DNA from 4 places in the Rhizobium sp. BR 314 genome. Region 1 is predicted to be linked to each of the others. Evidence: predicted binding sites of a transcription regulator. Region 1 holds the regulator's gene; each other region holds the start of a gene.
What was found. Region 1 encodes PhoB, which activates phosphate uptake and scavenging genes when phosphate is short. Its sites were predicted from a motif close to TGTCATNNANCTGTCAT; they were not measured.
Positions count from the first base shown of each region.

Region 2: the regulator PhoB is predicted to act here: its motif matches at 1,317-1,333, upstream of QD461_RS08800 (acetoacetate decarboxylase).
Region 3: the regulator PhoB is predicted to act here: its motif matches at 3,011-3,027, upstream of QD461_RS20915 (Orn/Lys/Arg decarboxylase N-terminal domain-containing protein).
Region 4: the regulator PhoB is predicted to act here: its motif matches at 879-895, upstream of QD461_RS18110 (acid phosphatase).

Region 1 covers NZ_JARWLA010000019.1:43,643-51,195, reverse strand. The annotation lists gene phoR (phosphate regulon sensor histidine kinase PhoR) at 1-615, shown strand, start outside; gene QD461_RS21915 (substrate-binding domain-containing protein) at 801-1,835, shown strand; gene pstC (phosphate ABC transporter permease subunit PstC) at 1,898-3,379, shown strand; gene pstA (phosphate ABC transporter permease PstA) at 3,376-4,710, shown strand; gene pstB (phosphate ABC transporter ATP-binding protein PstB) at 4,725-5,540, shown strand; gene phoU (phosphate signaling complex protein PhoU) at 5,592-6,305, shown strand; gene phoB (phosphate regulon transcriptional regulator PhoB) at 6,337-7,020, shown strand; gene QD461_RS21885 (GcrA family cell cycle regulator) at 7,113-7,553, opposite strand, start outside.
Region 2 covers NZ_JARWLA010000005.1:764-8,316, reverse strand. The annotation lists gene ppk2 (polyphosphate kinase 2) at 1-351, opposite strand, end outside; gene QD461_RS08805 (3-hydroxybutyrate dehydrogenase) at 451-1,239, opposite strand; gene QD461_RS08800 (acetoacetate decarboxylase) at 1,557-2,303, shown strand; gene QD461_RS08795 (patatin-like phospholipase family protein) at 2,339-3,496, shown strand; gene QD461_RS08790 (hypothetical protein) at 3,597-4,490, opposite strand; gene QD461_RS08785 (ParA family protein) at 4,622-5,341, opposite strand; gene QD461_RS08780 (protein-glutamate methylesterase/protein-glutamine glutaminase) at 5,486-6,568, opposite strand; gene QD461_RS08775 (CheR family methyltransferase) at 6,573-7,397, opposite strand; gene QD461_RS08770 (chemotaxis protein CheW) at 7,437-7,553, opposite strand, start outside.
Region 3 covers NZ_JARWLA010000017.1:112,125-119,677, forward strand. The annotation lists gene QD461_RS20910 (N-acetyltransferase family protein) at 25-585, opposite strand; gene QD461_RS20915 (Orn/Lys/Arg decarboxylase N-terminal domain-containing protein) at 607-2,964, opposite strand; gene QD461_RS20920 (SDR family oxidoreductase) at 3,188-3,997, opposite strand; gene QD461_RS20925 (phytanoyl-CoA dioxygenase family protein) at 4,003-5,196, opposite strand; gene QD461_RS20930 (substrate-binding domain-containing protein) at 5,304-6,323, shown strand; gene QD461_RS20935 (I78 family peptidase inhibitor) at 6,480-6,785, shown strand; gene QD461_RS20940 (PAS domain-containing protein) at 6,917-7,339, opposite strand.
Region 4 covers NZ_JARWLA010000013.1:138,683-146,235, forward strand. The annotation lists gene QD461_RS18105 (cytochrome-c peroxidase) at 1-790, opposite strand, end outside; gene QD461_RS18110 (acid phosphatase) at 1,011-2,582, shown strand; gene QD461_RS18115 (alpha/beta fold hydrolase) at 3,200-4,048, opposite strand; gene QD461_RS18120 (DUF1048 domain-containing protein) at 4,045-4,428, opposite strand; gene QD461_RS18125 (PadR family transcriptional regulator) at 4,431-4,760, opposite strand; gene QD461_RS18130 (cold-shock protein) at 5,475-5,684, shown strand; gene rpsU (30S ribosomal protein S21) at 6,112-6,402, shown strand; gene QD461_RS18140 (hypothetical protein) at 6,399-6,608, shown strand; gene QD461_RS18145 (RrF2 family transcriptional regulator) at 6,781-7,254, opposite strand; gene hmpA (NO-inducible flavohemoprotein) at 7,330-7,553, opposite strand, start outside.

The DNA of each region.
Region 1 (7,553 bases):
CTGAGAGGTTTCATCGAAACCATTCAGGGCCCAGCCAAGTCGGATCCGAAGGCGCAGCAGCGTTTTCTCGCCATCATGTTCGATCAGGCGACCCGCATGAGCCGGCTGGTCGACGATCTCCTGTCGCTCTCTCGGCTGGAGCTGAAGTCGCATATAGCGCCGGATCAGAAGGTCGATCTGGTGCCGCTGCTCGGCCATGTGCGGGACTCGCTGCTGCCGCTTGCAGGCGATCTCGACGTGACGATCAACCTGCAAGTCCCGGCCGGCAAGGTAGAGGTGCTGGGTGATCGCGACGAGTTGGTGCAAGTTTTCGAAAATCTGATCGAGAATGCCTGCAAGTATGGCCAGGAAGGCAAGTCCGTCGAGGTTTCGCTGATGAACGAGCCTGGACAGGCGGTCGCGGTGGTCATTTCCGACAAGGGGCCGGGCATACCGGCCGAGCATGTGCCCCGCCTGACCGAGCGCTTTTATCGCGTCAACGTTGAGGACAGCCGCTCGAAGAAAGGCACCGGTCTCGGGCTCGCCATCGTCAAGCATATTCTCACCCGGCACCGTGCAAGGTTGATCGTCAAGTCGGAAGTTGGAAAGGGAACGGACTTTACCGTCCGCTTCTGAAGTTGCTAGAGACAGGCGATTTTTGGTGAGAATTAGCCTATAAGTTTCAAAAGGATAGACTGTCATAATTGTTTCACTCGCCTGACATAAAAGGGCGGTGCTTTGGCCGGTAAGAAAGAAGCGCTGAAACTGGTGGGTGTGCCGCCCACCGTCGTGCTCTTTTAGCCCGTCAGGGAGGATTCATTATGAACGCGTTGAAATTGTCTATTCTCGCGCTGGTCGCATCCGCCGCTTTTGCCGGCGCTGCCGTGGCCCGCGACCAGATTCAGATTTCCGGTTCCTCTACCGTATTCCCCTATGCCAAGATCGTTGCCGAAAACTTCGGCGAAACTCATACCAACTTCAAGACGCCGATCGTCGAATCCGGCGGCTCTGGCGCCGGCCTCAAGGAATTCTGCAAGGGCGTCGGCACCGACTCCATCGATATCGCCAATGCATCGCGTCCGATCAAGGATAGCGAGATCGGCGCCTGCAAGGCAGCTGGTGTCGCCGATATCCAGCAGGTCAAGATCGGCTACGACGGCATCGTCTTTGCGTTCGACAAGAGCAATCCGGACATCAAGTTCGTGCCCGCTGATCTCTACAAGGCGCTTGCAGCCGAAGTCGTCGTCGATGGCAAGCTGGTTGCCAACCCCTACAGGAAATGGTCCGAGATCAATAAGTCTCTGCCGGATTTCGAGATCGCTGCTTATATTCCGGGCGAAAAGCACGGCACGCGCGAGGTTTTCGAGGAGCGGGTTCTCTCCGCTGGATGCAAGGCCTCGGGTGCGCTCGACGTCATCAAGGCCGCGATCAAGGATGCCGATCAGCAGGCGAAGAAGTGCATTGCCGTGCGCAAGGATGGCCTGGCTGTCGATATCGACGGCGATTATCCTGAGACGCTGGGGCGCATCAACGCCAACAAGCACGGCATCGGCGTTTTCGGCCTGTATTTCTACCAGAACAACGCCGACAAGCTGAAGGTCGCCACCGTCAGCGGTATCGTGCCCTCGGGCGAGACCATCGCCGACGGCACCTATCCGGTCTCGCGTCCCTTGTTCTTCTACGTCAAGAAGGCACATCTGGGTGTTATCCCGGGCCTCAAGGAATATGTCGATTTCTTCACCAGCGATCAGATGATCGGGCCGGATAGCCCGCTGGCCGAATACGGCCTCGTGCCCGCGCCGGATGCTGAGCGCGACCAGATCCGCAAAGATTTTGCGGACGGAAAGATCATGTAAGTGCGTAAGGACTGCACGTCGGCGCGAAATTCCATCGCGCCGACGCTGGCCGGGGAATTGGAATGAGTGTGTCATTGCTGCTGTTATGCGTGTCGGTCATCGGCGCCTTTGCCTTCGTGCTGGGGCGGGTGAGGGCTGCTGCATTGTCGGGCGGCAGGCCCTCTTCTATGCATTCCAGGCTCGGCTATCACGGTGCCTATGCCGCCATATGGGCTGTGCTGCCCGCTTTGGCGCTCGTCTGCGTCTGGTCGATCGCCAGCTCGGAAGTGATCGACCGCTTCGTGATCAAATCCTTCCCGGAAGAGGTGCAAGCTCTTCCGCGCGCGGAACTCAATCTCAGCTACGGCATGGTGCGCAGCATCGCCCATGGCGTGCGCCTTCTCGATGGCCAGGAGCTTGCCGACGTCGCGGGCGGCACGGCGGATCTGCAATTGTTGCTGGCGCAGAGGGGCGTGCCCCTGGCGGTCCGCCCGACCGGCTACATGGTCGATGCGGCAAACAAATATAATGGCATGCGCGAAATCAGCCGGATCGTCATGAGCGTGGCGGCGATCCTGCTGTCGCTCTTGTGTGCGGCCTATGGCCTGCGCGTCATCGCGCCACGCTTTCGCGCGCGCAATCGTGTCGAGCAGGTCATTCTCGGGGCGCTCATCATCGCGTCTTCCATCGCCGTGCTGACGACGGTCGGGATTGTCGTCTCGATGTTGTCGGAAGCTGCGCGCTTCTTCAGCATGGTGCCTGCAGGTGAATTCTTCTTCGGCACCGTTTGGGATCCGCGCTTCACGGGCGCAGGCACGCAGACATCGGGAACCTTCGGCTTGATCCCGTTGCTGGCGGGCACGATCTATATCGGTCTGGTCGCCATGCTCTTTGCCGTGCCGATCGGCTTGTTCGCGGCGATCTACATGGCCGAATACGCCTCGGCACGCGTGCGCTCCATCGCCAAGCCGATGCTCGAGGTGCTGGCCGGCATTCCGACGATCGTTTACGGCTTCTTCGCCCTCGTCACGGTCGGACCTTTCCTCAGGGATATTTCGGCAGAGATCAACGGCCTGATGACCGGAAGCTTCACAAGCTTCATCGAGGCGCAGAGCGTGCTGACAGCTGGCTTCGTCATGGGCGTGATGTTGATCCCCTACGTCTCGTCGCTATCGGACGACATCATCATGGCGGTCCCGCGCTCGCTGCGTGACGGTTCACTCGGGCTTGGCGCAACGCGCTCCGAAACCGTCAAGCGCGTTCTGCTGCCGGCAGCGCTTCCCGGTATCGTCGGTGCACTCCTGATGACGGCTTCGCGCGCGGTCGGAGAAACGATGATCGTCGTGCTGGCGGCCGGCGTGGCGGCGCGCATGCAGTTCGATCCCTTCGAGCCGATGACGACGGTGACGGTAAAGATCGTCAACCAGCTGACCGGCGATCTGGAGTTCACCTCGCCGCAGACGCTCGTCGCCTTCGCGCTCGGCATCACTCTGTTCTGCGTGACGCTCTGCCTGAACGTCTATGCGCTCTATATCGTCCGCCGATACCGGGAGCAGTACGAATGAGCGATATCGTGTCCTCCTCGTCACAGAAAAATCCGCGCGGGCTTGCACCCGACGCCCCGGTGCGTCGCGATATCGGCATCGCCAGGCGCTATGCCGCCGAGCGCCGCTTTCGCGCCTATGGAATTGCCGCCGTCATTTTCGGCGTCGTCTTCCTCGCTATCCTGGTGTCGACCGTGGTCCGCAACGGCTATACGGCTTTCGTCCAGACATCACTCGTCTTGCCGATCGAGTTCTCCGAGAAAGTCATCGATCCAACGGGCAAGCGTTCCAGCGATCCCAAGGTGCTGATATCGGCCAATTATCCCGTACTTGTGCGTGACGCAGTGGTGAAGATGCTTGGTATTGATCCCGCCAATCGCGCGCTCGTTCGCGAGGCGACGGCCATGGTGTCGGACAGCGCCCGGATCGCACTGCGCGACAAGGTCGTTGCCAACCCCGCTATCATCGGCACGACCGCAAACGTGGTGCTTCTTGCCAGCGCGAATATCGACTCCGCCAACAAGGGGCAGATCGATTTGACGGCCGACGAGAAGGACCGCAAGGTGTCGGATCGGCAGGTCGCATGGATGAAGCAGCTCCGCGATAGCGGCGCACTCTACAAGGCCTTCAACAGCGGCCTGTTCCTTTCAGGCAATTCGAGCCGGCCGGAAGCTGCAGGCCTCGGTGTTGCCCTGATCGGCTCGCTCTATCTGATGTTGACCGTGCTTGTGCTCGCCTTGCCCGTCGGCGTCGCCGCTTCGATCTATCTCGAGGAATTTGCACCGAAAAATCGGCTTACGGATCTGATAGAGGTCAACATCAACAACCTCGCAGCCGTGCCATCGATCGTATACGGCCTGCTCGGCCTCTCGGTCTTCATCAACATGATGGGACTGCCGCGCTCGGCCTCGCTGGTCGGCGGTCTCGTGTTGAGCCTGATGACGCTGCCGATGATCATCATCGCCACGCGCTCGGCGCTGCGCGCGGTACCGCCATCGATCCGCAGTGCCGCACTTGGCCTCGGCGCGTCGCGCATGCAGATGGTCTTCCACCATGTCCTGCCGCTCGCCATGCCCGGTATTTTGACTGGCACGATCCTTGGGCTTGCCCATGCGCTCGGGGAGACGGCGCCGCTGCTTCTGATCGGCATGGTCGCCTTCGTCGCCAATTATCCCGCTTCGCCGCTCGATCCTTCGACGGCGCTGCCGGTGCAGATCTACATGTGGGCGAGCGAAGCGGAGCGTGCCTTCGTTGAGAGAACCTCCGGGGCCATCATCGTCCTGCTCTTCTTCCTCGTTGCGATGAATATCGGGGCAATCCTGCTGCGCCGTCGCTTCGAGCGGCGCTGGTAGGGGAGGAGCACGAAATGAACATGATGACGGAAGCCGGAAGCGAACGAGCATTGGCCAAGAAGATGATGACGATCCCCTACAAGATGATCGGCCAGGACGTTTCGGTCTACTACGGCGAAAAGCGCGCGCTCTTCGACGTCAATCTGAATATCCGCGCCAATACGGTCACGGCGTTGATCGGCCCGTCTGGCTGCGGCAAGTCCACCTTCCTGCGTTGCCTCAACCGCATGAACGATACGATCGAGACCTGCCGTATCACCGGCAAGATCACGCTCGACGATCAGGATGTCTACGACAACAGTATCGATGTGGTGGAGCTGCGCGCGCGCGTCGGCATGGTCTTCCAGAAGCCCAATCCGTTTCCGAAATCGATCTACGAGAACGTCGCCTATGGTCCGCGCATACACGGCCTGCATCGTTCGAAGGCCGATCTCGAGCACATCGTCGAAACCAGCCTGCAGAAGGCTGGTCTCTGGGGCGAAGTGAAGGACCGGCTCCACGATGCCGGCACCAGCCTTTCTGGCGGACAGCAGCAGCGCCTGTGCATCGCGCGCGCCGTTGCAGTCAGCCCGGAGGTGATCCTGATGGACGAGCCCTGTTCGGCGCTCGATCCGATTGCGACGGCAAAAGTCGAGGATCTCATTCACGAGCTGCGGGAGAATTTTACGATCGTTATCGTGACGCATTCCATGCAGCAGGCTGCCCGCGTTTCACAGCGCACCGCAATGTTCCATCTCGGCCATCTGGTCGAGGAGAACGACACCGATAAGATGTTCACCAATCCCGACGATTTCCGCACGCAGGATTACATCATGGGCCGTTTTGGTTGATGATGTCAGGTGCGCGGCTCCCTTCACACAGTTCACCTTAAGGAAAGAAAAATGGTCTCCACTCACATTCTCTCTGCCTATGACGAAGACCTGAAGTTCCTGACGCGCCGTATTGCCGAAATGGGCGGTCTGGCCGAACAGATGGTCAGCGACAGCGTTCGCGCATTGGTTCATAGCGATGCCGCTCTCGCACAGAAGGTCATCTCCGACGACGTCGTTCTCGACCATGCCGAACGCGAAGTCGGCGACAAGGCGATCGTCACCATCGCACGTCGTCAGCCGATGGCGGCTGACCTGCGCGAGATCATGGGTTCCATCCGCATCGCCTCCGATCTGGAGCGTGTCGGCGACCTTGGCAAGAACACGGCAAAGCGCGTCATCGCCGTGCAGGGCACCGGAGTTCCGCGGAAGCTTGCCCGCGGCATCGAACATCTTTCCGAACTGGCGCTCGGCCAGCTCAAGGAAGTCCTTGACGTCTACGCCACGCGGTCGCCAGACAAGGCTGTTTCGATCCGCGAACGCGACGAGGAAATCGACGCGATGTACACCTCGCTCTTTCGCGAGATGCTGACCTACATGATGGAAGATCCGCGCAACATCACCACCTGCACGCATCTTCTCTTCTGCGCCAAGAACATCGAGCGCATCGGCGACCATGCCACCAATATCGCCGAGACGATCTATTACATGGCGACAGGCGCACAGCCGGAAGGCGAACGTCCGAAGGACGACACTGCAAACACCGTTGGCGCGGTGACGGAATAATCTGGAAGAGAAGAAAGGAGACCAAAGGCGCATGGTTCCGAGAGTTGCTGTTGTAGAAGACGAGGAAGCGCTGAGCGTTCTGCTGCGCTATAATCTTGAGGCCGAAGGCTTCGAGGTCGACACGATCCTCAGAGGCGATGAAGCCGAGTTGCGTCTCCAGGAGCGCATCCCCGATCTTCTGATCCTCGACTGGATGCTCCCCGGCGTGTCCGGCATCGAGCTTTGCCGCCGGCTGCGTATGCGGCCGGAGACGGAGCGCCTGCCGATTATCATGTTGACGGCCCGCGGCGAGGAAAGCGAGCGCGTGCGCGGCCTTTCCACCGGCGCGGACGATTACGTCGTCAAGCCGTTCTCGACGCCGGAGCTGATGGCGCGCGTCAAGGCGATGCTACGGCGTGCCCGTCCGGAGGTTCTCTCTACGGTGCTGCGTTGCGGCGATATCGAGCTGGACCGCGAAACCCATCGCGTTCATCGCAAGAGCCGCGAAGTGCGGCTGGGTCCGACGGAATTCCGTCTGCTGGAATTCCTGATGTCCTCGCCGGGCCGCGTCTTCTCCCGCTCGCAGCTGCTGGACGGCGTCTGGGGGCACGATATCTATGTCGACGAACGCACCGTCGACGTTCATGTCGGCCGCCTGCGCAAGGCGCTAAACTTCTCCAATATGCAGGATGTCATCCGCACCGTTCGCGGCGCGGGCTATTCCATGGAGGCCTGAGCGGTCAACCGCTCAGGCATCAACATTGCGGCGGAAACAGAAAACGGGCCTCGAGGGGCCCGTTTCGTTGTCTGAATTCTTGAATTCGCTGCTTAGCCGTTGTTGCGACGGCGATCATGCACCGGCTGGTAGGCCATGCGCTGATGATAGGTGCAGTACGGCGAGGAATCCGGGCTGTCATTGCCGCAGAAGTGGAAATCGTCCTTCAACGGATCACCGACGGGCCACTTGCAGGTGCGTTCCGTCAGTTCCGTCAGGCCGAGGCGGCGCGAAATCGGAACGACGACATTGGCCGCGGGACGGTAGGTGATCTCGTTGACCGCATCGACCTCGATCTCTTCCTTCAGCATGGTTGCACCCTGCTGGCGGGCAACCGTACGGGTCGCGACGCGCGAGGTGTAAGCCGGAGCCCTTGGCGCCGAGGCAGTGCGCTTCGGCGTGCGAGCAGCCGTCGCCGTGCCACCCGCCTTCGCTCGGCCGGGAAGGTTCAGGCGATGCACCTTGCCGATGACGGCATTACGGCTCACGCCACC
Region 2 (7,553 bases), on a different contig from region 1:
CTCGGTCGGTGCCGGCAGCGCGACCACGCGGCAGACGCGCGGGTTGAGACGCTGCGTCACGCGCTTGATGGCGCCTCCCTTGCCGGCGGAATCGCGGCCCTCGAACAGAACGACGACCTTGAGCTTCTTGTACTGAACCCAGTCCTGCAAGCGCACCAGCTCATGCTGAAGGCGGAAGAGTTCGCGGAAATAGACCCGGCGCTCAAGCGTTGCCTCGCCTTCGCTGATCAGGCCCTCGGCAACCAGCTCGTCGAGGCGATCCTCTTCGAGCTGCATCTCCAGCTCTTCATCGAAACTATCGACGATTTCATCCTTGATGCGGCTGAGCGGATCCTGGGTTTCGTCGGTCATTGAGCGTCTCCTGCCCTGTTTTCATGTTGATGTCGCAATCGGCGACCGAGGGATGATCGGCAAATATGCGTTCTGCATCCGCCGGCCACGATCTGATTATTACTCAGCGGTCCAACCGCCGTCGACGGACAGCGTCGTGCCGGTGATCTGCTTGGCGGCGTCGCTGCACAGGAAGACGGCGATGGCGGCAACCTCATCGACGGTCACGAATTCCTTCGTCGGCTGCGCGGCCAGCAGCACGTCGTGCTTGACCTGCTCTTCCGTCATGTTGCGCGCCTTCATTGTTTCGGGAATCTGCTTTTCGACGAGCGGCGTCCAGACATAGCCGGGCGCGATGGAATTGACGGTGACGCCGTCCCGTGCGGCTTCGAGAGCGACGGTCTTGGTCAGGCCGGTAATGCCGTGCTTGGCCGAAACATAGGCCGATTTGAACGGCGAGGCGACCAGGGCATGTGCCGAGGACGTGTTGATGATGCGGCCCCATTTGCGCGCCTTCATGCCGGGGATGGCCGCCTTGATGGCGTAGAAGGCGGCAAGCAGGTTGATGCGGATGATCGCTTCCCACTTGTCGTCGGGAAACTCCTCGATCGGCGCAACGAACTGGATGCCGGCATTGTTGACGAGCACGTCGAGGCTGCCGAAGGCCTCTTCCGCCTGTCGCACCATGGCGGTGACTTCCTCGCCGTTCATCATGTTGGCGCCGGAATAACGGCACTTCACGCCGAAGTCGGCTTCGATGGCGGCACGTTCCTTTTCGATTGCGTCGGCGTCGCCAAGGCCGTTGATGGTGACATTCGCGCCTTCAGCGGCAAAGGCACGCGCAATCGCAAGCCCGATACCGCTCGTCGAACCGGTAACCAGCGCATTCTTCGATGTCAACGAACCCATGATGCAACTCCCGCAATCTCTATGACAAGGTTGAGTAAATTGAAAATGCCGAGGTGAGCGCACACTGCCAGCGTCGTATGTCGCTTTGATAACAGGTGCGACCGGGCATTCGAGCGTGACGCCGAGAGGCGTAGGTGGTTTTCGGACCACATCACACTCTACTTCTTTGATTCTGGAGCCGGATGATTTTGGGTCGGACGGACCTAAAATCATCCGGCTCCGGCGACAACCATCCGGCAACTGACACTTCGCTGTCATGCAACCGTGCAAGTTTTCGCCGCGGCGCACAGCTATTTTCTCTAACGACGGAAAATGCGATGAAGGTCGAAGACATACTCAAGCATGCCTATGCAATGCCGCTGACCAACCCCTCCTACCCGCCAGGACCCTATCGATTCTTCGATCGCGAATACATCATCATCACCTATCGCACCACGCGTGAGGCCCTGGAGACGGTCGTGCCAGAGCCCCTCGAAATCGACGAGCCGCTGGTGAAATACGAATTCATCCGCATGCCCGATTCCACGGGATTCGGCGACTATACCGAGACGGGACAGGTCATTCCCGTGCGATATCGCGGGCAAGCCGGCGGTTATGTTCATTCGATGTATCTCGACGACGATGCGCCGATCACCGGAGGTCGCGAGATCTGGGGCTTTCCGAAGAAACTCGCCAACCCGAAGATCGTCAACGAAGGTGAAGTCATCGTCGGCACGCTGCATTATGGCAGCGTCCTCTGCGCCACAGGAACGATGGGTTACAAGCACAAGCCGGTCGATCAGGGGCCGCTTCTCGCCGCCTTGTCGGAGCCCAACTACCTCATCAAGATCGTGCCGCATGTCGACGCCACGCCGCGCATCTGTGAGCTGGTGCGCTACTACCTTACTGACATCACCATCAAGGAGGCTTGGACCTCGCCCGCCGCCCTCGACCTCAGGCCGCATGTCATGGCCGATGTCGCCCGGCTGCCGGTTCTGGAGGTGGTCTCCGCTGTGCACTTCACCGCTAATCTGACGCTCGGATTGGGTGAAGTCGTTCACGACTACCTCGCCGAACGTCGGTAACAGAGCCCTATTTTTCCCTTTGCTGGAGACCAACCGTGCTCGAACGAAACCTCAAGGCCGCAGCGCCGACAATTCCGGAAATTGCCGTGCAATATGATCGCGTCGCCCTGGTATTTCAGGGCGGCGGCGCACTCGGCGCCTATCAGGCCGGCGTCTATCAGGCGCTTGCCGAGGCTGGATGCGAACCTACGTGGCTTTCCGGCGTCTCCATCGGAGCCGTCAACGCCGCGATCATCGCCGGCAACGAGCCGAGCCGCCGCCTGCAGCGTCTCGAGCAATTCTGGCAGATCATCTCCGGCCGCAAGATCTGGGCCTACACGCCGGAAGGCGATGTCTTCCGCGACATTCGCAATCGCACGAGTTCATGGATGACCATGACGATGGGCCAGCCCGGCTTCTTCAAGCCGCGTTTTCCCAACCCCTGGTTCGAACTGCCAGGTGCCGAAGGAGCCACCAGCTTCTACGATTCGGCGGAATTGAAGAAGACGTTGGAGATGCTGATCGATTTCGACGTGCTCAACGACGGCAAGAAGCGCTTCAGTGTCGGCGCGGTCAATGTCCGCACGGGCAACTTCGTCTATTTCGACACCGACCATATCCGCATCGGCCCCGAGCACATCATGGCGAGCGGCGCCTTGCCGCCTGCCTTGCCGGCCATCCGCATCGAAGGCGAATATTATTGGGATGGCGGAATCGTCTCCAACACGCCGTTGCAATATCTGCTCGATCAGGACGAGGATCGCAGCTCGCTGGTGTTCCAGGTCGATCTGTTCAGCGCCCGTGGCGTTCTGCCACGCAGCATGCCCGACGTGCTGTCGCGTCACAAGGACATCATGTATTCCAGCCGTACCCGGCAGAACACCGATAACTTCAAGCGCATCCACGGCCTCAAGATGAAGTTGCTGAATGCGCTGAAGCGTGTGCCGAAAGATCAGCTGACACAGGAAGAAGAAGCACTGATTGCTGACTATTCCGACGCCGGTGTCGTCAACATCGTACACCTGATCTATCAGCATAAGAACTACGAAGGCCACGCCAAGGACTACGAGTTTTCCGGCACCTCGATGCGCGAACATTGGGACATGGGCCTGGAAGATACCAAGCGCACGCTGCGTCACACCGAATGGCTGTTGCCGCCGCTGATGGACGACGCAGTCGCGATCCATGATCTGCACCGCGAAGATCCGGTGTGAGGTTGCGATTGGGAACAATGGGTGCCGCCTGGCACCCGTTGGTGGTCACGTTCACCTCGCAAGGCTTGGGGTGTGGTGAAGTCTATCCAAGGCTACGCTATCAGCGAGCCTTATAGGTCACGGAAATCTTCGCGTTGGCCAGGGCAGTCTGCGCTAGCTGTGCAGGGTCAAGACCAAGCGAGCCAATCTGCAAAGGCTTGGAGAAGGCAAGATCGAGTGTGAAGAAGCCGGCGGGGTGGGGAATATCCTGCAGGAACTTTAGAAGCGCCTTCTTGGATTCCGCATCGATCTGGCTGTTCGGAACCATCTGCAGCGCCGTTGAGGCATTGTTACGCAATTGGTTGATACCCTGCGCAGGATCATCAGACCCGGTAATCTGCTGGAGGAACGAAGCAAGTGACGGCACCGCCATTCCCTCGAACAGTCCCTGATTGTCGAGCCGGAAACGCAGATGCGTCAAGCCGGCAGAGCCGCCTTCCGCGAAAGACTGCACATTCGTGTTTTTGGGCAGGATAAATTCGGCCGACAGCGCTGCCTTGCCGAGACGCAGATTGGTCAGTTGCACGTCCTGAATATCGAGATAGCCATCCTTGGCATCGAAGTGAAACGAGCCGGAAATATCCATCGGCCACTGCTGGACAGAAGCAATGTAGTTCGCAAAGGCATTGTCCATCATCGGGGCGAAGCGTATACCCTCGACGGAGAAACGTCCCCAGCTGGGCAAATGCTCGGGCTTGGCCGAAATGGATTTGAGGAAGGCGACGAGATCGTCACCCTTCAACTCGGCACGATCGAACGACCATCCCAGGCGGATGCCGGATTTGAAAAGCCCGTTCGTCACTGCACAGCCATCGTGGAGTTCGGATACGGCAAAGCCATCCATATGCTGAATGATGTCGCTGCCATTCACGAGATCGGCGCAAGGCGTTTCGGCCGCTGCGACAGAAAGAGGGGCGAGCGACAGCAGAAAGGGAAACAGGAGGAGGGGGCGCATTGTTCACGTCCATCTGTTTGAGGAGATCGGCAAATAGCCGCCTCATGTTTCTGCCGGGGCGGCATATGTCAAGCCACGATGCCTCGTCCTCAGTCTTTCTCGCCTTGGTTGACGTTGTGGATGGGCGGAGGTCAGGCCGAGAGCTTCAACTGATCGGATTTTGTCCGTTCGCCGCGACCGCTGTAGGGCAGGACGCGACGTAGAACCTCTTGTGCAAGCGCCTGGGCATTCTGTTGCGCCTTGTCGAGATTGCTGACGCTATCCGTGTCGATCGTATAGAGGGTCTGGCCATAGCCGAAGACTTCACGATAGGCGGCGCGTTCAATGATCGGCGTGGAGAGAACATGGACGCGACGGCTGTACAGCAGCTCCTTCACCGATTGCAGCGCGCGCGTCGTCACCATCGGATTGACGCGTGTGAGTACGACCGAATGGGGAATGCGGATGTCGGCGCGATCTTCGAGATATTGCAGCAGCTCGATGACATTGGTGGCGCCTTCCGCATCCATGGCGGAGCCCTGCACGGGAATGAGCACGTAGTTGGAATAGCCGAGTGCCTGGGCCAGCAATGGGCTGCGCGCGCCCGGCAGGTCGATGAGCAGGAAATCCACTTCGTCGCGCAGCTTGCGTGCATGCTGGCCGAGATTGGCTGCAGTTACATAGGGAACGACGGAGAGAGAGGCTGGTGCCCTTTCGCCCAGCCGCTCATGCCATTTGGAGATCCAGAGCTGCGGGTCCGCATCGAGAACGGCCACGGAAAAGCCCATTCTGGCAAGCTCGCAGGCAACGATGACGACGGCGGTGGTCTTGCCGGCGCCACCTTTGGTGTTGGCAAAGGTCAGAACGGCCATAGGTGCTTCCTGGGCTGGTCGGTGTGGCAACTCAATAGGGTAGGCGAAGGGCTGTCATGGCTCGCGGAGATGGTTACGCATTTATGGTTAACAAACCATTTTAGGTGGGGCTGCGGGGGGGCCAGCCTGCACCTTGGTCGTCGGTCAATGCCGCTTGTCGGCGGCCAGGATTTCGCGGGCGATATGATCCAGCGACACCGTCCGGTCGACGCCGCCATGGGCGATCGCTTCTTTGGGCATGCCGAAGACGACGGATGTTTCCTCGTCCTGGGCGACAGTGAAGGCGCCTGCGTCATGCATCTCTTTCATGCCGCGTGCGCCATCGTCGCCCATGCCGGTCATAATGACGCCCATGGCGTTCCCGGCCGCAGATCGTGCGGCAGAACGGAAGAGCACGTCCACAGAGGGCCGATGCCGGGAAACGAGGGGACCGTCCTTGATCGCGACGACATAGCGCGCGCCCTGCCGCTCGAGCAGCATATGCTTGCCGCCGGGAGCGATGAGCACATGGCCGCGCAGCACGGGATCGCCGTGTTCGGCTTCCTTGACCTCCACTTCGCACAGGCTATTCAGGCGCTTTGCGAAAGCCGCGGTGAATTTTTCCGGCATGTGCTGCACGATGACCATTCCGGGCGTGTTGGCCGGCAGGGCAGTAAGCAATTCGCGAAGCGCTTCCGTGCCGCCCGTGGAGGCCCCCACACAGACAACCATTTCAGTGGTTTTCGCCATGGCCCGGCCGGTGGGCGGGGGAAGTACGACATCGGCCGTCAGCTTGGCCGTCGGCTCAGTCGACGCGATCACGCGTTTACGTGCCGTTCCCAGCCGGGCTGCGGCAGCACCTTTCACCGCTTCCCGGATCATTGCCCCCGTCTCCGCCAGATGGTCGGCGGCGGCGATCTTGGGCTTCAGGATGATATCGACGGCGCCGGCTTCCAAAGCCTGCATCAGCGTCTCCGAACCGGCCTCGGTCAAGGAGGAGCACATGACGACCGGAATAGGGCGCTGCGTCATCAGCTTTCGGAGGAAGGTAATGCCATCCATGCGCGGCATTTCGACATCGAGCGTGATGACGTCGGGAATTTCTTCCTGAATCTTCTTCGCAGCCATAAAGGGATCGGCCGCGGCACCCATCACCTCGATATCCGGATCTGCCGACAATACCTGTGTCATGACCTGACGCACGCTGGCGGAATCGTCGACGATGAGTACGCGGATCTTCTTGGCCATGGCCTCACACCTTCCTGAACACGGTGTTGGCAACCTGTTTCACCGGCAGGTTCAGCCCGCTGATCGTCTCGGAATGGCCGACATAAAGGAAGCCCCCGGTCACCAGCTTGTCGCAGAGCCGCGCCAGCACTTTTTCCTGGGTCGGCTTGTCGAAATAGATCAGGACGTTGCGGCAGAAGACGATATGAACCTTGTCGCCGATCTCGTAGGCGCGGTCCATCAGGTTGAGACGGCCAAAGCCGATCTTCGCGCGCAGCTTGGGATGGATGCGAACTTCGCCGCGCTGCGGATCGCGCGACTCCATGACGTAGCGGGTACGCTTCTGATGATCGACCGGATCGATCATCCCGACTGGATAGATGCCCTTGCGCGCTGCCTTAAGAACGTCGGTGGACAGGTCTGTGGCGAGGATGCTGTAGTCCGGAGCACCGCGAGCCTCGCGATAATCCTCCAGCACCATGGCGATTGTATAGGGTTCGGCACCGACGGAGCAGGCGGCGCTCCAGATGCGCAGGCGATTGTGGCCAGCCGCCATGAGTTCGGGCAATGCGGACCGTTCGAGGTGTTCGAAGTGCTTCGGCTCGCGGAAGAAATCCGTCTTGTTGGTGGTAACGGCATCGATGAGGTGAATGGCCTCTCGGTCGATGCCGCCGTGCTTGAAGAGATAGTCGCAGTAGTCGTCGAGGTCGACGATGCCGGTCGCCCTCAGCCGCCGTCTCAAGCGGCCCTCCAGCATAGTGCGCTTGGCCGGGGGCATCTTGATGCCGCTGTAATCATAGATATAGCGGGCGAGCTGGTCGAAGTTCCGCCGGCTCAGCCCGTTGTCCATGTAGTCTCTTGCATCCTGCGCTGGCACGTTACGTCTCACTCAAACGGCGGCAAATTCTGAAGCGTTTCGACCCACGCCAACACCCATCAGCGACACCTTGTCGGAGGACGAGAACAGCTTGGCGAGGTCGATGATGACGACGAAATCGTTTTCACG
Region 3 (7,553 bases), on a different contig from region 1:
TCACGAGATCCCTGGAGCTACTCATTATCGGGTTGAAAGCGGCGGTGGCGGTGGCGGCGTGGTCGAGCCGGAGCCTAGGGAGCGCTGAACCATCACCGTGTCGGCCCAATGACCGTAACGATAGGCAACCGCCGGCAAGAGGCCGACCTGCACGAAGCCGAAGCGCTCGTGCAGGGTGAGCGAGGCGACGTTGTCTGCATCGATGTAACCGATCATCTGCCGGAATCCGGCGGCCGCGCAGGCGTCGATCAGCCCGCGCATGAGCAGGCTGCCGACACCTTGGCCGATATGGTCGTGATGGACATAGATCGAATGCTTGACGGTGTAGCGGTAGGCCGGGCGTTTGCGGAACAATACCACATAGGCGTAGCCAACGACCTTTTCACCTTCAACCGCGACGACATGAGGGAAACGGCGATTCCTGAGGTTTTTGCGCCGGTCCTTGAGGTCGTCGGATTGCGGCGTGTCGTTGTCATCCACTCCATCTTCGACACCGCGGCGAATGTGGCGACGATAGATCGCCAACATGGCATCGACGTCGGTCTCGCGCGAAGGGCGAATGACGATCGTTCTATTCTGCTCCATGATCGAACCTGAATTCCCGGCCTATTCCGCAACGACGTAAGTATAGAGGCGGATGCGGCCGGTTTCATCAATCTCGCGATAGAGTCCTTGAATCTCGACTTCAAAGCCGGGGAAAATGTTGAAGCAGGCTTCGAACATCTTGAGATAGTCGAGCATGGGTTTTGCCTCATCCGTCAGGCGCTCGCCCGGCACGATGGTGGCGATACCCGGCGGATAGACCACGAATGGCGTCGTTGCGATGCGGCCGGCGATGGCGTCGATCGGCAGGTAATCGACATCGTTGCGCACCAGGCAGCGTGCGGCATCATGGGGCGAGAGCGCGATCGGCGGCAGGTGGGCTGCGGAAAACTGCAACGTCTGCAGCGCGCTGACATTGGCCTGGCGGAAGAAATTATGCATGTCCGTGCAGAGATCGCGCAGCCTTACGCCTGCGTAGCGGCCCGGTCGGCGGCGATAGAATTCAGGAATAGCCTCTTCCAACAGGGCGTTGTCGTCATAGAGCTTCTTGAAGGCGACCAGGCCGCTGATCAACGTGCCGGCCTTGCTTGCCTCGACGCCGGGCGTGAGGAGGAAGAGCAGCGAGTTGAGGTCGTTCTTCTCGGCGACGATGCGGTTTTCACGTAGATATTGCGCAACCACCGGGGCAGGAATGCCGTGCTCGGTGTATTTCCCACTCGCCCGGTCGAAGCCGGGGGTGAGCAAGGTGAGCTTGTTCGGGTCCGTCATTGCGAAGCCCGGCTCCATGCCGGCAAATCCGTGCCACGCAGCGTCGGGCGTCAGGTGCCAGAAGGCCGGATTGGTCGCAAGCTGGTCGGTGGCGATGCTCTCCCAAGGTACGTCGTGCACGGCGCCAGCGCCCGAGACATCCGGGATTGCCACGCGATCCGGCACGAAAGGCTCGAAGAACCAGCGTCGCTCTGCGCGTTGTTCCTTCTCTTCGAATTCGCGGCGCACGGCGCGGATTTTCTTGCGCAGCTCGATGCCGAGGCGGATCGTGTCGTCCCATAGAACTTCGCCCGAACGGCCCTTCATCATCTGCGCGCCGACGTCGAGCGAGGCAAACAGCGGATAGAAGGGCGAGGTCGAAGCGTGCTGCATGAAGCTTTCGTTGAAGCGTCGATGCTCGACGCGGCGCTTCTGGCCGGTGATGTGCCGGTCCTTCATGTGGATCTGCGAGGCCTGGGAGAAGCTTGCGAGCTGCTTATGGGTGGATTGCGTGGCAATGATACCGGGCGCGTCCGGGCCGAGTTCGGCAAGGCCCATGGCGAAGCGACCGGCATAGAGCGGATGAAATTTCATGAAGCCGGCCCAGGCCTCGTCGAACAGGATGTAGTCGCACAGATGACCGATGCGCTTGAGGATCATTTCGGCGTTGTGGATAGTGCCGTCATAGGTGCACTGCTCCACCACTGCCACGCGGAAGGGGCGCTGCTTCCTGTGCGCTTCCGGATCCTTGACAAGCGGATGGGTACGGATGCGCTCCCGCAGAGCTTCCTCGTCCATAGCCGCAAAATCCACGGGGCCGATCAAGCCGTAGACATTGCGTCTGGTCGGCAGATAGACCGGAATGCCGCCTGACATCATCAGCGCGCCGTGATGGGCGGCCTTGTGGTTGTTGCGATCGAACAGCACGAGATCGCCATCGGTGACGAGCGCTGAGAGCGCGACCTTGTTGGACGTGGAGGTGCCGTTCAGGACGAAGTAGGTCTTTTCGGCGCCGAAAATCTTGGCCGCCTCTTTCTGCGCCGCGAGCGCCGGACCCTCGTGGGTCAGAAGATCGCCAAGATCGAGCACGGAATTGTCGAGGTCGTCACGAAATACCGCTTCGCCGAGGTGTTCCATGAACACACGGCCGATCGGGCTGCGGCTGTAGAAGATGCCGCCATTGTGCCCAGGGCAGGTCCAGAGCTGATTGCCTTCCTCGGCATAATCGACCAGTGCGCCAAAGAACGGTGTCTTCAGCGTCTCGGCATATTGCTTGAGCCGGCTGATCAGGCTTTTGGCGATGAAGGCTGGCGTCTCTTCCGAGAGGAAGACATAGCCGTCGATGAAATCAAGCACTTCGACCGGCACATCCTCGAAACGCTTGCGGCGGATCAAAAGGATGATCGGGAATTCGAGGCCGCGCCGGCGCATCAGATTGATGAGGGAGGCCGTCTTGCCTTCAAGTCCCTTCTTGCCCCAGTCTACCAGCATGCAGCCGATGGCGGCGTCCGTCTGGACGGCGATCTCCGCGTCTTCGATATTGCGAGCACGCACGACCTCGAAGCCTGAGCGCTCGATCTCCTCGACGATCTGATTGTAGCGGGCGCCCTCCAGATCCTCGCTGTCGAAGGCCGGCGTTGCGAACAGAAAGTTGAAGCGTCTGAAATAATCCATCTCGGTACCCGCATTTAAAACCAGGGACGAGGTGTCGACGTATTTCATGACATGGATGTGACAGATCTTCGGGCGCCGGAAACGGCGCCAGCGAGAAGAGGGCACTCCGGCAGAATTAGTAGGCAATCGAATGACAGCGCTTCATGATTCTCAAGGCTTGCAACGGCCCAGCAAAATCCCCTTGTAGCTATCCCCGTCGTATCAGCGCCAAACGGGCGCCGCCTCACATCGCTTTCTGTGGATGCGGCGACCCTTCGTATGCACCCCAGATAGATTGGTCCAGGTTGATCGTGGCACCTGTCATCAGCCCGGATTCCTCCGAGGAAAGATAGGCGACCGCCCGGGCAACCTCGGCAGGGGAGACCAACCGGCCGAATGGCTGCTCGGCTGCCGCCCTTGTCAGCCAATCTTGATCGGCGTCATGATATTCGCGCTGAATGCGATCCTCGCCATCGCTCGACATCCAGCCAATATTGAGGGCGTTGACCCTGATGCGGTTTCTAAGCAGCGCGAAGGCCGTGTTCCGGGTCAGGGTGTCAAGCGCTCCTTTGGATGAGCAGTAGGCGCTGATGAAGGGTTGGCCCGCCATCGACGACATCGAGGAAATGTTGACGATCGTGCCTTCTATGCCGTTGGCGATCATGGTCTTGATCGCATCCTGCATCAGAAAAAACGGCGCCCGAACGTTGACGGCGAACATGCGATCGAACAGGTCCTGATCCGTGTCGAGGATTGTGCCGCGATCGGTGATGGCAGCGACATTGACGAGTGCATCGATGCGGCCGAATTTCTCGACCGCTGTCGCGATGACTTTGCGGCAATCCTCCACCTGGCCGAGGTCGGCCGTGACGAATGCGACCGGAATTCCGTATCGATCACTGATCTCGCGTGCATGAGCTTCCCCTTTGGCCGTGCTGCGGCCGCAGATCGTCAGGCCTGTAGCCCCGCGCTCGGCAAAGAGGCGAGCGACTTCAGCACCTAGCCCCTGCGTGCCGCCGGTTACGACGGCGAATTTTCCATCCAGTCTGCTCACGGATCTCAAGCCTCCTTGCGTGCCGCATGGGCGGCGATCAACTCTGCGAACTCTTTGGCGTCCATGCCGGCGTCGATAGCGTCCGCCATGATCCGCGCCTGGGTTTTCGGCGCAAGGCCGCCGACGGGCGGGTCGCTATCGAGATTGGTGGGAAAGGCATAGCCTTCGGCCGTTGAAGCGATGACATTGGCAACCTCCGCACGGCTCAGTGCGCCTGCAGCGAGAGCTGCGATAAGGGCAGGATAGACGGTCACGGCCATTCGATTGCGGTTGGTGCTCTCCATCGCCCGGCCGAAGGCCGAGGAGACCTGAAGAAGATTGGCCATGCGATAGATGTCTTTCGAGACATTGTTGCCTGCGCCGTGCATGACGGCCGGGTTGAAGAAGACGGCGTCGCCCTTCTGCAACGGCAATTGCACGTGATGTTCCGCGAAATACTCCTGAAATTCCGGACGGCCGAAAGCGATGTAGCCTTCAAAGAAGGTCTGAGAGTAGGGGAGGAACAATGTTGGGCCGCTTTCGAGCGGCATGTCGCAATGCGCAACCGCGCCCTGCAGCGTCAAAAGCGGCGAAACGGCATGGATATGGCCGGGATAGGCTTGCATCTGCTGCGGAGACATGAAGCCCAGATGATAATCGCGATGGGGTTTTTGCGCCGTGCCACCTGGATTGACGCGATTCATCTGCGCCGTCATCTGGTAGCCTGCTCCGAGCCAAGCCTCCGATACCATGGCAATGGCAGTCGAGGCGTAGTAGCGGGCAAAATTCACCGGATCCGCCAGGCAATGCTTCTCGAGCGCATTCCAGATGCGATCGTTCGCGCCCGGCTTGGCAAAATGATCGCCGGCACCTTTACCCTTCTCTTTCTCCTCGCGGACGATGGCTTCGAACACAGTGGTCGCGCGATCAACGACTGCCACATCCGGCATGGCGTTTTTTATCACGATGATACCGGGGCCGGAGGTGAAGGCTTCGACCCACTCAGCCGTCAGGGCACGGCGTTCGTCTTCGACACCAGCCGCGTGTCGAACCTGGTCGCCCTCATAAATGAGGATATTTTTCCTGACGTCCGCGGCCAAGGGCCAGTCTGTTGACGTGGCGGTTTTCTCGACGAGGGATTTGAAGGTGTCGAGGCTGCCGCAATCGGCAGACAGCCAAACCTTTTGGCTACGGCGACTTGTGAGCGTTTGAGCGTCCATGGTGATCTCCTCCCGAAATGACGTTGGACCTAGGCATTGATCGTAGCCGCGATGCACCCTATGAAAAAGGTACAAGACCCCTCAAAAACACCTCAGAAGGAACCTCGATGAAGTCGCGTTTTCCGCTGAAAGATATCGCGTTGCAGGCCGGCCTTAGCCTCGCAACTGTCGACCGGGTGATGCACGAACGCGATGGCGTCCGCGCAGTCACCCGGGCGCGCGTCGCAGCGGCAATATCGGAACTGGAACGGCAATACATGCAGTCCGGCCTCGCTGGACAGCGTCTCGTGATCGACGTGGTCATGGACACGCCGCAGCGTTTCTCCACAGCGGTACGCCACGCCTTCGAGGCGGAATTGCCCGGCATGCGGCCCGCCTCGTTTCTTGCGCGATTTCACGCTGCCGAAACCATGAGCGAGCAGGAGCTTCTATCGATCCTGCGTGCGATACGCCGTCGCGGCAGCCACGGTGTCGTTCTGAAAGCGGCCTCTACGCCTGCCATCGCCGAATCTGCTGCCCAGCTCATGGCGGCGAGGATTCCGGTGGTCACCCTGGTGACCGATTTGCCGGAAAATGCGCGTATCGGCTATGTCGGCATGGACAACCGCGTCGCGGGAGCGACGGCTGCGTATTTGCTCGGGCGCATGGCGGGCGAAAGGCCAGGCAAGGTGCTGGTGACGTTGTCCAGCAGGCTCTTTGCTGGGGAGGACGAGCGCGAACATGGGTTTCGAGATCTGCTTGCGCAGCGCTTTCCTCATCTTTCGGTTCTAGGAATTTCCGAGGGCTTCGGTGTCGATCGGGCGACGGAGCGCCTCGTCCACGATGCGCTTGAATGCGAACCGAGCATTCGAGCCGTCTATTCGGCTGGCGGCGGCAACCGCGCGATATTGAAGGCTTTTGCGGAGGCCCGACGCGATTGCTGCGTCTTTGCCGCCCATGATCTCGATCAGGATAATATCGGACTGCTCGCTGCCGGCAAGATCACCTTCGTCATCCACCATGATTTGCGCCACGATGCCCGTAGCGCCTGCCAGCTCATGCTCGCTTATCACCGGATGTTGCCGCCCGATTTCCAGGTTGCGCCGTCGAGGGTCGCCATCGCTACACCATTCGAGCCGACGCTTTGATCGGCGATCTCAGTGCGCCTCCGGCAACTAATAGGAGATTTCCGGCGATGACATCATGCCTGCATCAGGATAGGTTTTTCACGCTCTCGACCGGTGGCTTCGCGCTCAAATGCCCGGATCGGCCGGCGATCGCAATTTGAGAAAGGAATTGCTCTGATGGTTCGTTCGAAACTTTTTGCCGCTAGTGCCCTGGCGCTGGCTCTCGTTATGTTGATGGGCAGCCAAGGTGAAGCACAGCAGGCAAAGCCTAAGGCCGCACCGGGAATATGCCGCGGGGATGCCGCCAAGGCGCTCATAGGCAAGAAGCGCGTGATGGATGGCGCGGCGCGGCGGCTAACAGGCGCCTCGATCGTGCGCCAGATCAACCCGGGACAAGGCGTGACGATGGATTATCGACAGGAGCGTGTGACCATCGAAACCAATCCAAAAACTCGCAGGATTATCCGAGCCTATTGCGGATAGCTGATCCAAAGGCCTTGCTTGCCGGCGCGTCCCGCCCAGAGAGAGTAGCCTGCATCTTTCGATGGTGGACGGGGCGGAATAAGCCTTGTCGCCCAATGGAAGGCAGCTATTAGCCCGACAGATGACGCGAGCTAGGTGTCATTAGCCGATTGCTTGTTTTGCCCATTGCGCTCGACCTGGGTCGCCGGTACCACGATGCCCGAATATAGCGTCGGGTTGTCTGCCCTGTCTCGAAAGGCTCTGCCGAAAGCTGCCACCCAGTGATAGACCCCATTCTTGTCACGAACGCGGTATGTGGATTGCTGGGGCGTTTCAGCGACAATTGTGTTATGAATAACCTTCGCCAGCGGTGGGCGATCCTCAGGATGAACGCGATCGAGATACGCCTCTATGGGCAATCCGTGAGCGCTTTCCGCAGGGTCAAGGCCGAACAGGCTAGCCAACGCGGCATCGGCAAAGACCAGGTTCTTTTCTATATCCCACGTATATATTCCAGCCTCTGGCGCGGCTGCTCCCGATATATCCGCTATGAAAAGCGGCTGCGATTGCTTCAACTAACGTCCCCCCACTGACGTGAATCATCAATAGCTTAGTATCGTTATAGGTCTGGTCAAGCGGGTCAGAAGCTCGCGCGTTCGAAAATCGCTTGTAATTGCTCAAGTGCTGTCACAACGCCGGAGCTGACCGCCGCCAAGTCCATGACACGTCTCTTCGGCGAGGTTCTTGGGACCGTTGACCACAAATTGATGAGATGGCGGTGCAACGTCG
Region 4 (7,553 bases), on a different contig from region 1:
TGGCAGGAATATCGCGGTTACGGGGCACTCCGATGGCAATCAGCCCATAGTCGGTAAACTGTGGCGGCGTGCCGTCGTGTCCGCGCTGACTGACATGACAGGACGCGCAATTGCCCTTGTCAGGGGCATTGAACAATTCAAGCCCTCTTGCCTCCTGAGGGGTGAGCGCGACCTTGCCGGCCAACACTGCGTCATATTTGCTCGAGTAGGGATAGAAGGTCTTATAGTCTTGCTGAAACACCTCAAGCGCCTTGAGCGCGGTGCGAAACGCAATCGCTGGGTCGCCGCCAGCCTTCGGCCCCGCGATATCAGCGATCGCCTTGCCGTAGCCCGCCTTTAGCACGTGGCGACCGACCTCAACTCCGCTTTTATTGCCCATCTCGAAATCGGAAAGCAGTGGAATTTTGGCTTGCTCACTGCCGCGATCGACCCGACCGTCCCAGGTCAGACCGCCGGTCGGTCCGTTGTCGATGCTTTCGTCCGCCTCATCCTCGGATTCGAAGAAGTGCTCGCTAAAGGGCGGGACGACCTGCAGATATTTGAGCGAGGGCGCCGCCCGCAACCCCACCTGATTCAGATCGCCGCCGCCGAGCTGAACCGAGCGATCGTTAGCCGGCCCGAATGCATGGGAAGGGTCGTGGCAGGAGGAACAGGCTGTTCTGCCTGATGCCGATAGCGATGGATCGAAGAAGAGAGCCTTGCCGAGTGCTGCCAGCGCTGATGTCTGTCGTCGCACCTCGTCGCGCGACAGGGCCTGACCCAATTGGACCGAGGTCGTCAACAGCAACATTGCGGCGACACCGCCAATCCTGAGCCATTGTCCCCTATGCGGCGTCAATTGCATCGCTATGGTCGCTATCCCTTACCACAATGTCACATATCATCCGGCCGTCATCGTTAGCCGGGTTTTGGACCTGTTTCAATTAGCACTTGCCTTGGCTACCCGCCAGAATATGCTGCCTCATTGAGGTGGAGGCGCATCCACCGAAATCCTGGAGAGGAAAATCCAAATGAAGTCGATCACTGCTGCAGCCATCAGTGCGTTAGGTCTTTCCGTGGCCGTTTTTGGCCCTGCTTTTGCCGGAAGTTCTGACACAAAGACCGGACCAAACGGGAAAGCCGCCAGTGACCTGAAGCTGATCGACACCGTCGTCGTGATCTATGCGGAAAACCGCAGTTTCGACAATCTCTATGGCAACTTCCCAGGCGCTAACGGTGTCTCGAAGGCGCCGGCAAGCGCACGGATCCAGCGCGACCGGGACGGCAAGCCGTTTAAGGAACTACCACCGATCTGGGAGGGCCTCACTGCCAAAGGCGTGACGCCACCAATAACACAGGCTGCGACCGAGCACCTGCCCAATCGCCCATTCCGCGCGGATGATCCCAAGGGCTTTAACATCGCCATGAATACGATCACGCGCGATCTATGGCACCGCTACTACCAGAACCAGATGCAGATCAACGGCGGCCGAAACGACAAGTTCGTCGCCTATGCCGATTCAGGCGCATTGACGATGAGCCTCTGGGATGGCTCGAAGATGCCTATGTGGAAGGTCGCGCAGAAATACGTACTGGCCGACAACTTCTTCATGGGCGCTTTCGGCGGCTCCTTCTTCAACCATCAATGGCTGATCTGCGCCTGCGCGCCATATTACGCGAATGCCGACACAAGTGCTGCCAAACCTTCCATTGCGGCGGTTGAGGCAGATGGGGTAACGTTGAAGGCCGCCCCCAACTCACCGAAATCGGCAATCGATGGCATCCCGAAATTTGTCAGCGATGGCAATCTCACACCCGATTTCTATGCCGTCAACACCATGCAGCCTCCTTATCAACCTAGCGGAAATGGTCCTGCTGCGGATGGAGACAAGGCGCTTGCCGATCCGGGCAAGCCAACGACCTTACCGGCGCAGACCGAGCCCACCATCGGCGACATGCTTAGTCTCAAGCATGTGACGTGGGCCTGGTACGGAGGTGCCTGGCAGGATGTGCTTGACCATGGCAACAAGGACCCGGTGCCGAGCTTTCAATATCACCATCAACCATTCAACTATTATGCCAACTTCGCCCCCGGCACGCCTGCCCGAGCCGAGCATCTGAGGGATGGCGGTCTCGCCGGGGCTGAGTTCATCAAGGCAATCGACGCCGGAACGCTACCGCAAGTGTCGTTCTACAAGCCTCAGGGCAATCTTAACGAACACTCAGGCTACACCAATATCGATGCTGGTGACGCCCATATTGCCGACTTGATCGGGCATCTTGAGAAGAGCCCGCAATGGCCGCATATGCTTGTCGTCGTCACCTATGACGAGAATGGTGGACTCTGGGATCATGTCGCGCCGCCCAAGGGTGACCGTTGGGGTCCCGGTTCGCGTATTCCGGCCATTATCGTCTCGCCCTATGCACGCCACGGCTATGTCGATCACACGCCGATGGACACGACCTCCATCCTGCGCTTCATCACACGCCGCTACGAGTTGCCGACCCTCCGCGGCATCACCGTTCGAGACGCTTCCGTCGCTGCCCATAAACAAAAGCCGCTCGGCGACTTGACCAGCGCGCTCGTACTGAAGGACAAGTAAGACCGGGTATCGGCACAGCATATGTGGTGTGAGCGGCGGAAGGAGGCGTGACCATATCGCCTCCGCCGCTCTACTGTCGCTACTGCAAGCAGCAGTGCTTTCCGCTTGAAGTCCATGCGAGTGATTTGATCTCGGCGATCACGGCTGCGCCACCACAATGGGGTGATACTAATAGACGGAGATGTTCAGGCGTCGGATCATCGCGGTAGCGGCCACAGACAACTCCCCATCCGAAACGAAAGTCACGTTGGGATGCTAAAGTATCCACGATAGTTCGTCGATGCGCCACCGTTGGATTTGGCTATTTTCCGCCGTCAGAAGCGTCGTGGCGACCCGCCAATTGAATCGGAACCCATCGCCGCGCTCCATCAGCAATTCCTATTGCTGGAACAGCTCGCACAGCATGCTCTGCCCACCGATGGGCAACCCGCCATGAAAAGCTGAGCATGGTGGTCAAGGCCATAAAGGGCGGCAAGTTTCAATTGGCCGCGTGGAAGCACCGCGCCGATTGGAAGTACCATCGCATCGCTTGCCTTCCTTCCGCAATGCTTAACGCCTTCAGCATCAAGTTTGCCATCAAGGCCCATGATGCTGGATCCGATCTCATCGTCAACTGTTTAGCGGCTGGCGCCAAAGGCCCCAATGGGTGGCATTGAAGCAATCTCACGCACGGCCTCGGCGATTGCGCGAAAGTCTTTGTGCAGGATCGTCCGGTGATTGCTGGCGACCTTCGCACTAACCTTAAGGTACCGATTGCGGGCGAGCGCAGGGATGATGCTTTCGCGCATCGCCCTGAATTCCTCTTCACAACCGCAGAGACTGGCACCGGTGGCAAGCACGTATCGGACGGGCACTCTTATATCGTCGAGCACCGGATCGAAGGCGGCAGCAACCTTATGATTCTCAATGGTGATCTCGGCATGCTGTTCGGCGCTCATGTGCGCCGCAACGCCCAGTCGACTGGCTATTGGCAACAATAACCGCATCCACCGAAACAAAGTGCGGATCCTCTCGTGCCCGGCTGCCTCGATCCAGCCCCAAGGAAACGCACCCTCCACTGCCACGACGCCCAAAGCGCGATCCGGGTTCCGAGCTGCCCATTGCACGCCGATATATGCCCCATAGGACCACCCCACCAGCAGCGCGCGATTCACACCTCTGGCACCCAGGACGGCATCGAGGTCGCGAATGCACGCCTCGAAGGAATAATCTGCAGAACGCTTGGAACGGCCACGTGCGCGCTCATCATACAGGATATGCCGCCAGTTGGGTCCGAGGTCGGCCACGACCTTGCGCCATCGCGACTGGTCGGCAAATGAGCCATTGAGATAAACTACAGGTACGCTATGGCCGCCGAGGTCGGAGACGGCCAAGGCTGTATCTTCAACTGGAAGCAAACCTGTCCATTCCGCTGTCACATTTGGTCGCCAAGTGCGGCCCTCAGCGAAGGATGGTTGGATCATCATTCGTCATCCGTATGGAACGTCGTTCCTGCGGCCGCATGATCGATAGCCATAGTCAGCCGATCACGCTCCTTCTTGACCCATTGGCCATCCGAGTAGTTCGCGATGAACGTCTCCGCGAATTCAACCGGGTCTGCTCCAACGATATCTCGGACCGGCGTGCCGTTCGCTACGCTCTGCTCGAACAGGTCGGCAAGATCGTGATACATCCGCGCCGCGACCTCGCCTTTGGCGATCCCTCCAACGTACATCAGATACCGCTCCAGCGCCTCGGCGGCCGCCCGATAGTTCGCGGGTAGCGCGCTGATCCTCGCTTTGGACCGCTGGTATTGCTTCTTTTGTTCGAGCGTTCCGGTGATGAGCTCTATCCATCCTGCAGCCATGTCTATCTTCCTCCTTCATGGAGCTGTTCCAGTCGATCTGCGAGGAACCGCCAGTTCCTCCAGAACTCTTCGAGATATTTCCGCCCCTCGACATTGAGGGAGTACACCTTGCGCGGCGGCCCCTTCTCGGATGGAACCTTCTCCACCTCGACGAGACCACGCTGCTCTATCCTGACAAGCAGCGCGTAGACGGTTCCTTCGGCGATATCGGAGAAACCTTGCTCCCGCAGCCATGTCGTAATCTCGTAGCCGTACGCCTGACGGCCAGACAGAATGGCGAGCACCATGCCCTCCAGCGTACCCTTGAGCATCTCTGTCATTTGCTTGCTCATGGCATCTCCTTAGATGACTATTCAGCGTGACTGAGTACCAGTATATAGCGTTACTATGTAGCAACGTCAAGCCTGCAAAAGCTGTCCGGATTTCTTCAGCAATCCGTTGCAAAAGCGAATGCCATTGGAATCGGCAAGGACGGACGAAGGCATCGCGTCGCAACGGGCAGATAGCTGCCACTCGCCAGAAGGATCGGGCTTTACCTCTGGCGTTAATCATGCGGCGCGGCGTCGGCGCAGCGTCGTCCCGTCGCGAGCGTTCGGGCCACTGGCAAGACGGACAACCAAGGCGATGCTGGCCAGATAATTCACCCGCTTCCCCTGCCCTTCTTCGCTGCAAGAGCTCCAGTGGAGAGACTGCTCTTTTCATCGAACTCGGCGACACGCTTTCGTTCAACACATGGCGGCCGAAGTCAGCGAGGGTGAAGACGTAGTCGCCTGTCGGACGTTGATCGACAGAGAGCCATAGCCACGCCACCCAACCTAGCATCAGCCGCCGGACGTGCTGCGGCCCGACAAACCTTGCCGCCGGCAAGAACCTTCTGCGAAATTGCTGTTGCCAAAATTTAAATTAAACCTATATCAGAGGCATCGACCATTGCTTGTGACGTCGTCGAGGAGCCTTGGCGCCTTCGACGGATTCCTCTCAAATAATCGATCAATCCCCGCAAGGTATCGCGGGAGCAACAACGGTTACTACGAAAGGAAATCGTTATGAACACTGGTACTGTAAAGTGGTTTAACTCCACAAAAGGCTTCGGCTTCATTCAGCCTGATGATGGCAGCACGGACGTTTTTGTCCATATTTCCGCGGTAGAGCGTGCCGGCATGCGCTCGCTCAACGACGGCCAGAAGATCTCTTACGACATCGTGCAGGATCGCAGATCTGGCAAGAGCTCGGCTGACAATCTTCGGGCCGTATAAGTTTTTGACGGCTTCGCGCAACCGTTGATATACGTGCGCGCTGAAATCGTGACCGAGGAAGGTCGGGATACGTCCCGGCCTTTTATGTTTCATTCCGAACGGAGAACGACTTGAGACACGGTCGTTACCAGCCGGGCGGCGGCGTCGTTTTGAAGCCTGGATTTTCTGGAAACGCCCAACCGACTGACGCCGGAACTATTGTGTCTGTCCTGCCGCCCACATAAGACGTTGTTCACTACCGTGTCCGCTTCCAAAATGAGAGTTACGAGCGGAATATCCGTCAGGACCATATCGACTTGCATGCGTCGCCATAATCGCTTTAGCGAGAGCAAGCCGAAGCACCACCAGTATTCAAATCGAGTTGGATCAACTCAACTTCAATCCGTACAAAGAAATTGGCGCAGCGCGAGCTGAGTAAGGAGAAACTTTGCAGGTTCTGGTCAGAGACAACAACGTTGAACAGGCGCTCCGCGTCCTGAAAAAGAAGTTACAACGCGAAGGCGTGTTCCGGGAAATGAAGGCACGCAGCGCCTATGAAAAGCCATCCGAAAAGCGCGCCCGTGAAAAGAGCGAAGCAATCCGCCGCGCCCGAAAGCTTGCCCGCAAGCAGGCTCAGCGCGAAGGCCTGTTACCCGCGCCTAAGAAGAAAGTCATGGGGCTGGGTCGTGGACGCCCGCCGTCGCTTGCAAGTGCTTCCGCTAACAAAGAGGAAACATGACAAAGACGCAAGACAATCTGTTCAAGCCTGAAAAGCTGTCAGCACAGGCGAAGTCCGAGCAGACGACGTCGATTGCCAAGGATATCCTGGCCGACGAGGCGTCTGCTCGGCAAAAGAAGACAGACAGGCTTCGTGCGCTCCGGTTGGCGCAAGAGGCAGAGCCTTCGCCAGCGCCAAAAACAAAAAAGACAGGCAAGAAGGTATAGCCGGTCGGATGCCGGAGTTTGGCAAGTCAATCGCTCGCTGAAAGCTGTAACCAAGGACGGCGCCATATTTGGCCATTAGGGCCACAAAGGCCGCGGTGAGCGCTTGTCACAGCAGCCTTCGAACCAATGACAATTGCCGATCAATAGAGGCAGGACTGCAAACCGGGACTATTCACGGTTTCAGCGCACTCCCCAGAGCGCCGGAATTCTCAATGCCCAGAAGTTGCCGGAGCGCGATAGCAGGCCCGACAAGGTCTGCCAGCGTGTAGCCGTCGAGGACCTCGAGAAAGGCTGCGGCTGCCGTTGCAAGCGCGCGCTTGAGAATACAGGCGGGCAGGACAACGCAGCCCTTGCCGCCTTCAGGCTCCATGCAAGGAACCAATGCGAAATCCGGCTCGCAGGCGCGGACAATATCCCCGACCCGGATCGCAGTTGCCTCACGGGCGAGACGCATTCCTCCCTGGCGTCCCCGTATGGTCTCGATCAAGCCCTTCTGGCCGAGTTCATGGGTGATCTTCATCAGATGGGCCTTCGAGATATGGTAAGCTGCGGCCACTTCGTCGATTGTCGACAGGCTTCCGCCCTTGCGCAGGCCGAGATACATCATCAACCGCAACGCATAGTCCGAATAAACTGTCAGCCGCATGGATTCTCTCCCGATTCCATTGCAGCATAGTGGCAACCAGGCGGCGGGGCGAGTTCCAACCGCCTGATGTTCGCCTTACGCTGCCAGATTGTCGGCAGGACCGAAGAATTCGTAGTGGATCCTGTCGTTGGGGATACCAGCCTTTGCCAATCCGTTGACGAAAACGGCAAGGAACGGCTTCGGCCCACAGAGATAGATGTCGGCCTCCTTCAGCGGCGTGTTTTCGGCGAGCCACTCAAGAGTGACAAAGCCCTCCTGATCGTAATGAACGCCCTTCCGGTCTTCGGAATGCGGTGTCC